4 regions of the Leclercia sp. LSNIH3 genome follow, and region 4 is predicted to be linked to each of the others. Evidence: predicted binding sites of a transcription regulator. Region 4 holds the regulator's gene; each other region holds the start of a gene.
What was found. The regulator PurR, encoded in region 4, represses purine synthesis genes. The targets are predictions, from matches to a motif close to CANGCAAACGTTTGCNTG.

Region 1 (3,763 bases), 250 kb from region 4:
ATCCGCCCTCAGCATCGCGGACGCTTTTTCTCCCTGCTGATGATGCAGGACAGTGCCGGGGCGGTGGTGGGCGCACTGCTGGGCAGTTGGCTGCTGCAGTATGATTTTCGTCTGGTGTGCGCCACGGGCGCGGTGCTGTTTATCCTTTGCGCGGCCTTTAATGCCTGGCTGTTACCGGCATGGAAACTCTCCACCGTGAAAGCGCCGGTGCGCGAAGGGCTGGATCGGGTCTGGCGCGATAAACGCTTTATCACCTATGTGCTGACCCTGGCAGGCTATTACATGCTGGGGGTGCAGGTGATGCTGATGCTGCCAATCATGGTCAACGATGTGGCGGGCTCCGCAGCAGCGGTGAAATGGATGTACGCCATTGAAGCCTGCCTCTCTCTTTCTCTGCTCTACCCGATTGCCCGCTGGAGTGAAAAACGGTTCCGTCTTGAGCACCGTCTGATGGCGGGGCTGCTGCTGATGTCCCTGAGCATGCTGCCCATCGGCATGGTAGATTCCCTGCAACAGCTATTTATGCTGATCTGCCTGTTCTATATCGGCTCGATCATTGCCGAACCGGCCCGGGAAACCCTGAGCGCCGAACTGGCTGACCCGCGCTCGCGGGGAAGCTATATGGGCTTTAGCCGTCTTGGGCTGGCGATTGGCGGCGCGCTGGGGTATGCCGGTGGCGGCTGGTTATTTGATGCCGGAAAAGTCTTCCACCAGCCTGAGTTGCCGTGGGTCATGCTGGCGTTGATCGGGGTTCTCACCTTCTTTGCGCTGGGCTGGCAGTTCAGCCATAAACGTCGCGTGCCCGGCATTCTGGAACCCGGCACCTGATCGACGGGCAGACGCAGATATCAGTTTTTTCTGCTGGTCTGCCACTCTCTCCCCTGACATACTGGCGCGTCAGGATTGAAGCGCTGACACTATGTCGAGGAAAACCATGAAAAAATTCGTTATTGCCACTGCGTTGATCGTCAGCGGCCTGCTGGTTGGTTGTAATCAGCTCACCCAGTACACCGTCAGTGAACAAGAGATCAATCAGGCCCTGCAAAAGCGCAATAACTTTGCGAAAGATATTGGCGTCCCGGGTGTGGCCGATGCGCATATTGTCCTGACCAACCTCGCCAGCCAGATTGGCCGTGAAGAGCCGAACAAAGTGATGCTCTCCGGGGATGCAAGCCTGGATATGAACTCGCTGTTCGGCAGCCAGAAAGCCAATATCAAACTGAAATTAAAAGCGCTGCCGGTCTTCAATAAAGACCAGGGCGCAATCTATCTGCAGCAGATGGAGATTACCGACGCTGTGGTGTCCCCGGATAAAATGAAACCGGTTCTGCAAACGCTGATGCCCTACCTGAATCAGTCGCTGCAAAACTACTTCAACCACCAGCCGGCCTACATCCTGCGTGAAGACAACAGCAAGGGCGAAGCGCTGGCGAAAAAGTACGCAAAAGGGATCGAAGTGAAACCGGGTGAGATTGTTATCCCCTTCGTCGATTAACCTCTGAGGCGCTTCGGCGCCTTTTTTTGCGGAAAAGAGTGCAAACGAAAACGTTTCCCTCTATTCTTTGTGTCCGGCAAAAATCATCTCACTCAGCCGGAGCCTATCCATGACTGCACCTTCCCAGGTTTTGAAAATTCGCCGCCCAGACGACTGGCATATCCATCTTCGCGATGGCGATATGCTCAACACTGTCGTGCCGTATACCAGTGAAATTTATGGCCGCGCGATTGTTATGCCAAACCTGGTACCGCCCGTCACCACGGTCAACGCGGCGATTGCCTATCGTCAGCGCATTCTTGCTGCCGTCCCTGCCGGTCACGATTTTACCCCGCTGATGACCTGTTATCTGACCGACACGCTCGATCCAAACGAGATCGAACGCGGCTTTAACGAAGGGGTCTTTACCGCCGCCAAGCTCTATCCGGCCAACGCCACCACCAACTCCAGCCATGGCGTGACCAGCATTGATGCGATTATGCCGGTGCTGGAGCGCATGGAAAAACTGGGAATGCCACTGCTGGTGCATGGCGAAGTCACCCATGCCGAGATCGACATCTTCGACCGCGAAGCGCGTTTTATCGAGTCTGTGATGGAACCGCTGCGCCAGCGCCTGCCGGGTCTGAAAGTGGTGTTTGAACACATCACGACCAAAGATGCGGCCGAGTACGTGCGCGACGGTAACGAACTGCTGGCCGCTACCATCACTCCGCAGCACCTGATGTTCAACCGCAACCACATGCTGGTAGGCGGCGTGCGCCCACACCTCTATTGCCTGCCGATCCTCAAGCGTAATATCCACCAGCAGGCGCTGCGTGAACTGGTCGCCAGCGGCTTTGAGCGCGCCTTCCTCGGCACCGACTCTGCCCCGCATGCCCGTCACCGCAAAGAGGCCAGCTGTGGCTGCGCAGGCTGCTTCAACGCCCCTACCGCACTGGCCAGCTACGCCCAGGTGTTTGATGAGATGAACGCCCTGCAACACTTCGAGGCCTTCTGCTCCCTGAACGGCCCTCGCTTCTACGGCCTGCCGGTCAATGAGACCTACGTTGAGCTGGTGCGTGAAGAGAGCCCCGTGGTGGAGTCTATTGCGCTGACGGATGACACGCTGATCCCGTTCCTTGCGGGTGAAACCGTGCGCTGGACGGTGAAAGGTTAAAAATTGTTGGCCCCCCTGTTGTAAGTTCCACAATATGACTGTATAAATAAACAGTATATTACACAGGGGGCAACTATGCGTATCGAAGTCACCATTGCCAGAACAACTGCTTTGCCTGCTGGTGCGCTGGACGCGCTGGCGGGTGAATTTTCCCGCCGTATAAATGACTCCTTTCCCGAACGCGAAGGTGCTGTCACCGTGCGTTATGCCGGGTCTAACAATCTTTCGGTTATCGGTGGTGCCAAAGAAGATAAAGAACGCATCAGCGAAATTTTACAGGAAACCTGGGAAAGCGCTGACGACTGGTTTATTACCGATTAATTTTCTCCCTCTTTGTTTTTTTTGCCGGGTCGCCCCGGCTTTTTTTCATTTTCATAACGGAACTGCGAATAATCTGACTGACTCCATCAAAAATCATCTGCAAGATGATGTTTTAATGTTCAAACAATCCTAAAAGACACAAAAATGTCTTGCTCCCTGTTTCTTTTTCCCTTCATAAGCCTTATTTATTGATATACTGAAATTGCTTCAGAAAAACACGCATTGAACCTCACAGTCGTTGTCTTTTAACACGTATTCAGGGGGTTATGATGGAAAAGAATAATGAAGTCATCCAGACACATCCACTTGTTGGCTGGGATATCAGCACTGTAGATAGCTACGACGCACTGATGCTGCGTTTGCATTACCAGACCCCGGACCACCCTGACACCGAAGAAGCGGAGGTTGGGCAGACGCTATGGTTAACAACAGATGTTGCACGTCAGTTTATTTCTATTTTAGAAGCCGGTATTGCAAAAATAGAATCCAGTGACTACGAGGCAAATGAGTACCAGCGACATTAATGTAATGTCTCATTCTCACCCCAAAAGGCACCTCACGGTGCCTCATTTATTTCGCCCTTGTATAACCGTCCGGTCTTAATTACCCTGCTAAGCAACGAAACGCGTAAAGAGAACCAGATGAAATACGATCTAATTATTATTGGCAGCGGATCTGTCGGTGCAGCGGCAGGTTATTACGCAACCCGGGCGGGGCAAAACGTACTAATGATTGATGCCCATATGCCGCCGCATACCGAAGGCAGCCACCACGGCGACACCCGCCTGATG
Region 2 (3,763 bases), 2.1 Mb from region 4:
ACCAGTCTTCCGGCAGAAAAAGCCATTATTCTCACCTGACCTTTCATAAAGGAGTCGTGATGTCTGATACGTTGAAGGTTGTTACGTTACTGGGAAGCCTGCGCAAGGGTTCATTTAACGGGATGGTTGCCCGCACGCTGCCGAAACTGGCGCCTGAGGGAATGGAGATTACCGCCCTACCGTCGATTGGCGATATTCCACTGTATGACGCGGATGTGCAGCAGGAAGAGGGTTTCCCGGCTGCCGTAGAAGCGCTGGCAGCGCAGATCCGCGAAGCGGACGGCGTGGTGATTGTCACCCCGGAATATAACTATTCGGTGCCGGGTGGCCTGAAGAACGCCATTGACTGGCTTTCTCGCCTGCCAGAGCAGCCGCTGGCCGGTAAACCGGTGCTGATCCAGACCAGCTCCATGGGGGCGATTGGCGGCGCGCGTTGTCAGTATCATCTGCGCCAGATCCTGGTGTTCCTGGATGCGATGGTGATGAACAAGCCGGAATTTATGGGCGGCGTGATTCAGAACAAGGTGGACCCACAGACGGGTGAAGTGATCGATCAGAGCACGCTGGACCATCTGACCGGTCAGCTGAGCGCGTTTGGGAAGTATATCCAGCGGGTTAAAGCGTAGGGGAAGAGTTCAGGGTGAGTGCGGCTGACGCCCTCACCCCGGTCCTCTCCCATAGGGAGAGGATGCAAACACTAAAAACAGCAACCTAAGTTGCTGTTTTTATTTTTTTATTATGCATCAATAAACGCAATTTTCAGCACGAACAGCAGCGCAACAACCATCACGCACGGGCTGATTTCACGCCAGCGTCCGGTGCCCGCCTTCATCACGCAGTAAGAGATAAAGCCCAGCGCAATCCCTTCGGTGATGGAGAAGCTAAACGGCATCATTACGGCGGTAATAAATGCCGGAACCGCTTCGGTCAGGTCGTCCCACTTCACGCGCGACAGACTGGAGGTCATCAGCACGCCCACGTAGATCAGCGCGCCAGCGGCCGCGTACGGCGGCACCATGCCCGCCAGCGGTGAAAGGAAGATCACCAGCAGGAACAACAGACCCACGACCACCGCGGTCAGGCCGGTACGGCCACCAACAGAAACCCCGGAAGAGGACTCGATATAGGCGGTCACGGACGAGGTGCCGATAAAGGAGCCGGTTACGGAAGAGATACTGTCCACGAACAGCGCCTGCTTCATGCGCGGGAATTTGCCCTTCTCATCCGCCAGACCGGCTTTGTCGGTCACACCAATCAGCGTCCCGGAGGAGTCAAACAGGTTTACCAGCATGAAGGAGAAGATCACCCCGGCCAGACCCAGGTTCAGCGAACCTGCCAGATCGACATGGCCAATCACGGTGGTCACGCTTGGCGGCGCAGAAACAATGCCGTTGTAGTGCACATCGCCCAACATCCAGCCCAGAAGGGTGGTAACGATAATGGAGACTAAAACCGCCGCATGGATATTGCGTGAGGCCAGAATCGCAATGATAAAGAAGCCCAGCACGCCCAGCAGCACGCTGTGAGAGGTCAGTTTACCGATGCTGACCAGCGTTTCCGGGTTTGCCACGATCACACCGGCATTTTTCAGCCCCATCATGCCAATGAAAAGACCGATACCGCTGGTGATGCCCACACGCAGGCTGACCGGGATATTGGCAATCATCCAGTAACGCACGCGGAAAATGGTCAGGATCAGCAGGCCAACCGCGCCCCAGAAGATCGCGCCCATACCCACCTGCCACGGCAGGCCCATAGCCTGCACCACCACGAAGGCGAAGAAAGCATTCAGACCCATCGCAGGTGCCAGAGCAACCGGCAGGTTAGCGAACAGCCCCATCAGGATGCTGCCGAAGGCGGCGATCAGACAGGTAGTCACGAAGACGGCGCTGGTATCCATGCCAGCAACGCCCAGAATTTGTGGGTTCACGAAAACGATATAGACCATCGTCAGGAAGGTAGTGAAACCCGCGATCACTTCGGTGCGTGCCGTTGTGCCGTGTTCGCGCAGTTTAAACACGCGCTCAAGCAAACCCGCGCCAGAAGACTGGGTAGTGTGTTGTTGACTCATTATCTATTTCCGAACAAGGAGGGAAAATCCGTCGCTATCCTATACCAAAATGCGACAATAGGGGTGGTTGAGAAGCACTTTTTTTCATTGAATTTGCTTATACGGCAACGATTGCGTCTCAACGTAATGCGGTACGTAAACGTTAAACTTGTTAAGAAAGGGAAATGCATGTCTCAGATTGATGCGGTATTTTTCGACTGCGACGGTACGTTGGTCGACAGTGAGGTCATCTGTTCCCGGGCGTATGTCACCATGTTCCAGGAATTTGGTATCACGCTCGATCTCGAAGAGACGTTCAAACGTTTTAAAGGCGTGAAGCTCTACGAAATCATCGACATTATTAACGCCGAACACGGCGTCAGCCTCGCGAAAGCGGATCTGGAGCCTGTTTACCGCGCCGAGGTCGCACGCCTCTTCGACTCAGAACTGGAAGCAATCGCCGGGGCCAGCGCCTTACTGGATGCTATGGCTGTGCCGATGTGCGTGGTCTCTAACGGCCCGGTGAGCAAAATGCAGCACTCCCTTGGCAAGTTACAAATGCTGCACCACTTCCCGGAAAAACTGTTCAGCGGCTACGATATCCAGCGCTGGAAACCCGATCCGGCCATGATGTTCCACGCGGCGAAAGCCATGAACGTCAACGTGGAGAATTGCATCCTGGTGGATGACTCCAGCGCAGGGGCGCAGGCGGGGATCGCGGCGGGCATGGAGGTGTTTTACTTCTGCGCCGATCCGCACAACCCGCCGCTCGACCATCCGAAAGTGACCACCTTTACCGATCTGGCCCAGTTGCCAGAGCTGTGGAAAGCACGCGGCTGGCACCTTACCCACTAAAACGAATAAGCCGTAAGGCGAGTCGCTTTACGGCTTTTTGCTATTTAAACAGCTTCTGGACGAATTCCGCGTAGGCAGGTCGCCAGACATCCATCTCATGGTTCAGACCCGGATACTCGTAATAATCGAATGCAATCTGGCGTTTCTCCAGCTCCTGCTTCAGCCCGGCGATATCCTTACCCGTCACCACATCTTTCTCGCCCACCACGACGGTGAAATTGCGTAGCTGCTTATTGATGGCCTGAGGATCGTTAAGTCGTGCGCTGACCCCCGCATCCGGCACCGTAGTGGTGGTCACGCCGCTAAACGTGGCCAGCCAGCCAAAGTGTTCAAGATGATTCATCCCGGAAACCAGCGCCTGATAGCCACCCTGCGACAGTCCTGCCAGCGCGCGCCCTTCGGCATCATCGCGCACGTTAAACCGCTGGCTTATCAGCGGAATGATGTCGTTCATTAGCTCCCGATCGGCAGCCTGAGCATTTAGCGGGTAGAACGCTTTGCGACGCTCATTCGGTACGAAGGTTTCAGGAACAATCCCTTCAGCATCGGTTTCCGTGTCAGGTACCACCACCAGCATTGGTTTAATCTTTCCGGCCGCGAGCAGGTTATCCATGATCTGCGCGATACGACCTTGATCGATAGCCGAACGTCCCGTATCACCGAAGCCATGATAGAAGTAGAGCACCGGCAGCGGCTTTTCTTTTCCGCTGTAGCCCGGCGGCGTCCAGACGAACAGCTGACGCTCCGACTTGAGCGCCGACGAATGATAGGTCAGGGTAATCAGATCGCCATGCGGCACCGGGTTAACATCCAGAATACCGCCCGGTACCAGTACCATGCTGGTGTTCACCTGCCGCT
Region 3 (3,763 bases), 1.4 Mb from region 4:
CTGCGCGGGGATCATGTCGTCCACATTCTGCCCGCAGCGCTTACGCCAGGCGAGGTGGAGATGCAAGTCGATAAAGATGTGAGAGAACGTCACTCCCGCTGGCACAGCGCAGGTCACTTGATCGGCTATGCTGGGGAGCAGTTTGGTTGGAAGCCGGTAAAAGCCCACCACTGGCCTGGTGAAGGGCGGATTACCTTTACGCCTGGCGAGGGTCAGGATCCCCTGCCAGATGCCAGTGCCCTGATGGCCATTATTGACGGTTGGAAAGCCGATAACCTGCTTCGCCATACTGAAATTGAAACGGGCAGACGCAAGGTTCGCTTTGGCGATCTCCCGCACTACCTTTGCGGTGGAACGCACGTTAAACAGCTGGCGGATGTGGGGGCAATGCAAATCCTCGGGCTGAAAATGAAAAAAGGACAGTTGATCGTCATCTATAGCCTCGATTAACAGGGTTGTGATTAACCCGACATCGCGGGTGGCCTGGTATTTCTATTGAAAACGATGCCAGGCTCAGCGGTGATCCTCAACACTGCATGTTGAACGTTACATTGATGAACCATAACCTGGGCTGCTGGGTGCGGCTCGCGTAACGCCACGTACTTTTCTCTATGGCCGGAAGCGGGCCATATCCTGGCGATCATGTCTTTAACTGATATCTCTCCCTGTTTATCATTAAATTCTAATTATCGGCGTTTTCTGTGGCAGCCTTCGTCAGGGCTGGTTAATCTGAAAGCGGTTTACATCATTTTAACGTAAGAGAATAACTATGCATGATGCAGAGATCCGTGTCGCCATTGCGGGCGCGGGCGGACGTATGGGCCGTCAGCTTATTCAGGCGGCACTACAGATGGACGGCGTGGCCCTTGGCGCGGCGTTGGAGCGTGAAGGTTCATCTCTTCTGGGAGCCGACGCAGGTGAATTAGCAGGCGTGGCGAAAACGGGCGTGACCGTGCAGAGCAGCCTGGATGCCGTTAAAGATGACTTTGACGTCTTCATCGATTTCACTCGTCCTGAAGGCACGCTCGACCACCTGGCTTTTTGCCGTCAGCATGGGAAAGGAATGGTTATTGGCACCACGGGTTTTGATGATGCCGGTAAACAAGCCATTCAGGCTGCATCAAACGAGATTGCGATTGTTTTCGCTGCGAACTTCAGTGTAGGCGTTAACGTCATGCTGAAGCTGCTGGAGAAGGCGGCGAAAGTGATGGGGGATTACACCGACATCGAAATTATCGAAGCGCACCACCGTTATAAAGTCGATGCCCCGTCTGGCACCGCGCTGGCGATGGGTGAGGCGATCGCTCAGGCGATGGATAAAGATCTAAAAGAGTGCGCGGTCTATACCCGTGAGGGTTATACCGGTGAACGTGTGCCTGGCACCATTGGGTTTGCTACCGTCCGTGCTGGCGACATCGTCGGTGAACATACCGCGATGTTTGCTGATATCGGTGAGCGTGTTGAGATTACCCATAAAGCCTCCAGTCGGATGACTTTTGCAAATGGGGCAGTTCGTTCTGCAATGTGGTTGAAAGGCAAGAAAGATGGTCTCTTTGACATGCGAGATGTGCTTGATCTTAATAATTTATAATCATGATTACCCTTCGTGATGTGGTTATTGCAGTCATAATCAATTGATTGCACAGGGCAATATTTTATTGCCCTTTAATTTTGTCTGTTTTGATATAATTTCTTTCTTAAACCCTCATAAACAAACGTTATCCCCACTATTTTTGTTTCAAAAATGTGAATTTTGACCAAATGGTCCACTTTTTTGGGCTTGAGATGAGGGCTTGCTATTAAAACTGAGTCGCAAGCGTTTTCTTACGTGATTTAGTTGATCTTTTTGCCCGTTAATTACTTTCCAGCTCATCAGTGGCGCAAAAACAACAAACAAAACCCACTTTTTAAGTTGACTTTCCCCTGTCAAATCTCCAGAATGCCGCCGTTTGCCGAAAATCCACTGGCAGCAGATTTGCATTGATTCATACTATGGGTATGCATTAATATGCAAATAAAGTGAGTGAATATTCTCTGGAGGGTGTTTTGATTAAGTCAGCGCTATTGGTTCTGGAAGACGGAACCCAGTTTATCGGTCGGGCCATTGGGGCAACAGGTTCGGCGGTTGGGGAAGTCGTTTTCAATACTTCAATGACCGGTTATCAAGAAATCCTCACTGATCCTTCCTATTCCCGCCAAATCGTCACTCTAACTTATCCCCATATCGGCAATGTCGGCACTAACGCCGCTGATGAAGAGTCTTCCCAGGTACATGCACAAGGTCTGATTATTCGCGACCTGCCGCTGATTGCCAGCAACTACCGCAATACCGAAGACCTCTCTTCCTACCTGAAGCGCCATAACATCGTGGCGATTGCCGATATCGATACCCGTAAGTTGACGCGTCTGCTGCGTGAAAAAGGTGCCCAGAACGGCTGCATCATCGCTGGCGATAACCTGGATGTAGCTCTGGCGCAGGAAAAAGCCAAAGCCTTCCCGGGGCTGAACGGCATGGATCTGGCAAAAGAAGTAACCACCGCTGAGGCCTACAGCTGGACTCAGGGGAGCTGGACGCTGGCAGGCGAACTGCCAGAAGCCAAAAAAGAAGAGGAACTGCCGTTCCACGTCGTGGCCTACGACTACGGTGCCAAGCGCAACATCCTGCGTATGCTGGTGGATCGCGGCTGCCGTCTGACCGTTGTGCCGGCGAAAACCCCGGCAGAGGACGTGCTGAAGATGAACCCGGACGGGATCTTCCTCTCCAACGGCCCGGGTGACCCGGCGCCATGCGACTACGCAATCGACGCGATTAAGAGCTTCCTGGAAACCGATATTCCGGTATTCGGTATCTGCCTCGGCCATCAGCTGCTGGCGCTGGCGAGCGGTGCAAAAACCGTGAAAATGAAGTTCGGCCACCACGGTGGTAACCACCCGGTGAAAGATATTGATAACAACACGGTGATGATTACCGCGCAGAACCACGGTTTTGCGGTGGACGAAGCCTCCATGCCTGCCACGCTGCGCGTAACGCACAAGTCGCTTTTCGACGGCACCCTGCAGGGGATTCATCGTACCGACAAACCGGCGTTCAGCTTCCAGGGCCACCCGGAAGCCAGCCCAGGCCCGCACGATGCCGCGCCGCTGTTCGATCACTTCATCGAACTCATTGAGCAGTACCGTAAGACCGCTAAATAATCAGAATCTGTTTATGCCTTGCTGCGCTCAGGCAGACGGCGTCAAAAATTTGTCTGCCAGTCGCTCGCGACGCGCATAAACAGGTTCTCCGGAGAAAGAAGCTATGCCAAAACGTACAGACATAAAAAGCATCCTGATTCTTGGCGCTGGCCCGATTGTGATCGGCCAGGCCTGCGAATTCGACTACTCCGGCGCACAGGCGTGTAAAGCCCTGCGCGAAGAGGGTTACCGCGTTATCCTGGTGAACTCTAACCCGGCGACCATCATGACCGACCCGGAAATGGCCGATGCGACTTACATCGAGCCGATTCACTGGGAAGTGGTACGCAAAATCATCGAAAAAGAGCGCCCGGATGCGGTGCTGCCGACCATGGGCGGCCAGACAGCGCTGAACTGCGCGCTGGAGTTGGAACGTCAGGGCGTACTGGCTGAGTTCGGCGTGACCATGATTGGCGCGACTGCCGACGCGATTGATAAAGCAGAAGACCGTCGTCGCTTTGACGTGGCGATGAAGAAAATCGGCCTCGACACTGCACGCTCCGGTATCGCTCACAACATGGAAGAAGCG
Region 4 (3,763 bases):
ATTTTTGACCGTCGCTGGCTTCAGGCTTAAGGCCGGGATCATCAGTACCAAAGTGATCACAAACAGCACGGCGAAAATTGCCTGCCAGCTAAAGTGGGCGAGGATCCAGCTACCGAGCAGCGGTGCCAGGGCCGGAGAAAGCCCGACCAGCGGCATGATGGTGGCGAAGATACGGTTGGTGCGCGACGCCGGGTAATAATCGGTGACCAGTGCCTGCCAGGTGACCGCCGCAGCGCAGACGCCTACCGCCTGGATAAAGCGCAGCACCAGCAGCCAGGTCGCATCGCGAACCCACAGCATGCCGAGGCAGCCGAGGGCGAAAATGGCTAAGCCCGCCAGAAGTACCGGCTTACGTCCGAAGCGGTCGGACATCGGTCCCCACAGCAACTGGGCAAAGGCAAACCCGGCCAGAAACAGGCTCAGGCTGGCGCTGATCGCAGCCGCAGGGGTTTGCAGATCCGCCTGCATAATCGAGAAGGCAGGCAGATACATATCGGTGGCAAGAAAGCCCAGCACGCTTAAGCCGCCGAGCCAGACTAAAAATCCTTTCCCGGGTTTCACTGTTTTATTTTCCTTATGGGCGCAGGTTGTCATTGCCGCAAAGTGTAGGGAGTGCAAACAGGCTTGTGAAACGCTAATATTTGGCGGTTGCGTTCAAAAATTTTGCAGGCAGAAAATGTGGTCAGAATATTCTCTTGAAGTGGTGGATGCGGTCTCGCGTAACGGCAGTTTCAGCGGTGCTGCGCAGGAGTTGCATCGCGTACCTTCAGCCATCAGCTATACCGTGCGTCAACTGGAGGAGTGGCTGGCAGTGCCGCTGTTTGAGCGTCGCCATCGCGATGTGGTTCTCACCCCGGCCGGGCTGTGGTTTCTGAAAGAGGGGCGGTCTGTTATCAAAAAAATGCAGATCACCCGCGAACAGTGTCAGCAGATCGCCAATGGCTGGCGGGGGCATATCTCTATTGCGGTGGACAACATTGTTCGTCCCGAGCGCACCCGCCAGATGATTGTCGATTTTTACCGCCACTTTTCTGACGTTGAGCTGCGGGTTTCTCAGGAGGTCTTCAACGGCGTCTGGGATGCGCTGGCAGACGGCAGGGTTGAGATGGCGATAGGTGCCACGCAGGCGATCCCGGTAGGTGGCCGCTATGCGTTCCGCGATATGGGAATGCTGAGCTGGTGCTGCGTGGTGGCCAGCCATCATCCTCTGGCTGCTCTGGACGGGCCGATCAGCGACGATATTCTGCGCAACTGGCCGTCGCTGGTACGAGAAGATACCTCCCGCTCACTGCCGAAACGGATCACCTGGCTGCTTGATAACCAGCGGCGAATTGTCGCGCCGGACTGGGAATCGTCCGCCACATGCCTCTCGGCAGGATTGTGCGTGGGCATGGTGCCGGTTCATTTTGCCCGCCCGCAAATAGCCAGCGGGAAATGGGTAGAGCTGGCGCTGGAGAATCCCTTCCCGGATGCGGCGTGCTGCCTGACCTGGCAACAAAACGATATGTCACCGGCCCTGGAATGGCTGCTGGATTATCTGGGAGACAGTGAAACGATGAACAGGGAGTGGCTGCGGGAGCCAGAGGTGCTGGCTCCCGGAGAAGATTAACGGCGATAGTCGCGGAACGGACCATCCGCAACGGAACGGCGTTCAATCAGGCGCGGATGCACTTCAATTGACTGGGACTCTTCGCGCTTGTTGACGATACGGTCCAGCAGCATGTTGAAGGCGGTCTCCCCCAGCGAATCTTTTGGCTGGTGGATGGTGGTCAACGCCGGGGTAAAGAAGCGCGCGTTGCGCACGTTATCATACCCGATCAGCGAAACGTCCTGCGGGACGCGCAGGCCCATCTCATCGGCGGCACAGAGCGCACCCATGGCCATAATATCCCCGCCACAGAAGATGGCAGTAGGGCGCGGGCTTTGGGAGAGGATCTGCTGCATTGCGCGGTAGCCGGACTCCGGTTCAAAGTCGCCCTGCACGATCCAGCTCTCTGGCACGGTAATCAACGCTTCTTCCATGGCTTTCATAAAGCCCGCCAGACGGCCGGCACCGGTGTTGCGCTCCAGCGCGCCCGGGATCACGCCGATTTCGCGGTGACCGCGTTCGATGAGGTAACGACCGGCCATGTAGCCGCCTTCAAAGGCGTTATCGATCACCGAGTCGGTGAAGTCGGCCTTCGCTTCGCCCCAGTCCATCACCACCATAGGAATATTGCGATACTCTTCCAGCATAGACAGCAGCGATTCTGGGTATTCGGAACACATCACCAGCAGACCATCGACGCGCTTTTGCGCCATCATCGACAGATAAGCCCGCTGTTTTTCGAGGCTGTTCCACGCGTTGCCGAGGATAAGGGTGTAGCCTTTCTGGAAGCAGTTCTTCTCTACCGCTTCAATGATTTCTGCGAAATAGGGCGCTTCGCTGCTGGTCGCCAGCAGGCCGATCGATTTCGTGTGATTGACCTTCAGACTGCGGGCCACGGCGCTAGGTGAGTAATGCAGCTCTTTAATGGCCGCCCAGACATTATTTCGGGTCTCTTCCGCGACAAAGCGGGTTTTGTTAATAACATGTGATACGGTTGTAGTGGAAACGTTTGCGCGTTTCGCCACGTCTTTAATTGTTGCCATCAGATGTCACTCCAGACCATATCTAAGCTCCTGAAAAACCGGTAGGTAAACGTTTGCCTTCACTCGCCCTAATTGCGCAATTTGAATTGCGGTACGCCGGGAAAACGACACAGGACGTCAGGAGGGGGTCAATGGCCGGTACGCTAATAAATTTAGCGTGGAATTTTGTCTTATCTTGGCCAAAAGGGGAAGAGCAAAAAACGATATCAATCTAAATCCAGCAAGATTTTTACCCTGAACTGTGTAAAAATGAGCAGGCTCACTCTTCATAGGGTGATTAAAAGGAGAAAAATTGATGAGTACCGATCTTAAGTTTTCGCTGATTACCACCATTATTGTTCTGAGTCTGATTGTCGCCAGCGGTCTGGTTGCGGCACTGCACTGATTGATGCGGGAGAGGCAGCTCTCCCTCGTTCCTTTACGCTGATTGTTACGCGCCCTGCAAAAATCTTTTGCTAAATTGTTAACTTCTCATTTTTTGTGATTGATGTCATGCTTTCGCCTTCATTGTTCTGTGTCGCCCGACGACACGGTGTCTGGAGTTGAAGTATGAGAATCAATTTTCCGCTGCTGGCCCTTGCCATCGGTGCCTTTGGTATTGGTACCACCGAATTTTCGCCGATGGGTCTGCTGCCGGTTATCGCCCGAGGGGTAGATGTTTCTATTCCCGCGGCAGGTATGCTGATCAGCGCCTATGCCATCGGGGTGATGGTGGGGGCACCGCTGATGACGCTGCTGCTGTCGCATCGGGGCCGCCGTAACGCCCTGATCTTCCTGATGGCGATCTTTACTGTCGGCAACGTGCTGTCGGCGCTCTCCCCGGACTACACCACCCTGATGCTGTCACGTATTCTGACCAGCCTGAACCATGGCGCATTCTTTGGCCTCGGATCGGTGGTGGCAGCCAGCGTGGTGCCAAAGCATAAGCAGGCCAGCGCCGTAGCCACCATGTTTATGGGGCTGACCATCGCCAATATTGGCGGCGTGCCTGCCGCAACCTGGATGGGTGAGGCGATTGGCTGGCGCATGTCCTTCCTGGCCACCGCGCTGCTGGGCGTGGTGTCGATGATGGCGTTGTTCTTCTCTCTGCCTTCTGGCGGTGCGGGTGAAAAGCCGGAAGTGCGCAAAGAGC

Region 1: the regulator PurR is predicted to act here: its motif matches at 1,539-1,556, upstream of pyrC (dihydroorotase).
Region 2: the regulator PurR is predicted to act here: its motif matches at 2,172-2,189, upstream of C3F35_RS11685 (NCS2 family permease).
Region 3: the regulator PurR is predicted to act here: its motif matches at 1,810-1,827, upstream of carA (glutamine-hydrolyzing carbamoyl-phosphate synthase small subunit).

The regions. Positions count from the first base shown of each region.
Region 1 is NZ_CP026387.1:583,302-587,064, forward strand. Features, by position in the region: gene mdtH (multidrug efflux MFS transporter MdtH) at 1-828, shown strand, start outside; gene C3F35_RS02895 (lipoprotein) at 935-1,495, shown strand; gene pyrC (dihydroorotase) at 1,605-2,651, shown strand; gene dinI (DNA damage-inducible protein I) at 2,727-2,972, shown strand; gene bssS (biofilm formation regulator BssS) at 3,242-3,496, shown strand; gene solA (N-methyl-L-tryptophan oxidase) at 3,614-3,763, shown strand, end outside.
Region 2 is NZ_CP026387.1:2,409,790-2,413,552, forward strand. Features, by position in the region: gene C3F35_RS11675 (4'-phosphopantetheinyl transferase family protein) at 1-39, shown strand, start outside; gene C3F35_RS11680 (NADPH-dependent FMN reductase) at 60-626, shown strand; gene C3F35_RS11685 (NCS2 family permease) at 737-2,071, opposite strand; gene yieH (6-phosphogluconate phosphatase) at 2,240-2,905, shown strand; gene C3F35_RS11695 (alpha/beta hydrolase-fold protein) at 2,946-3,763, opposite strand, start outside.
Region 3 is NZ_CP026387.1:1,713,456-1,717,218, reverse strand. Features, by position in the region: gene C3F35_RS08290 (hypothetical protein) at 1-450, shown strand, start outside; gene dapB (4-hydroxy-tetrahydrodipicolinate reductase) at 770-1,591, shown strand; gene carA (glutamine-hydrolyzing carbamoyl-phosphate synthase small subunit) at 2,047-3,195, shown strand; gene carB (carbamoyl-phosphate synthase large subunit) at 3,299-3,763, shown strand, end outside.
Region 4 is NZ_CP026387.1:335,824-339,586, reverse strand. Features, by position in the region: gene punC (purine nucleoside transporter PunC) at 1-561, opposite strand, end outside; gene punR (DNA-binding transcriptional activator PunR) at 677-1,609, shown strand; gene purR (HTH-type transcriptional repressor PurR) at 1,606-2,631, opposite strand; gene cydH (cytochrome bd-I oxidase subunit CydH) at 2,927-3,016, shown strand; gene C3F35_RS01640 (MFS transporter) at 3,181-3,763, shown strand, end outside.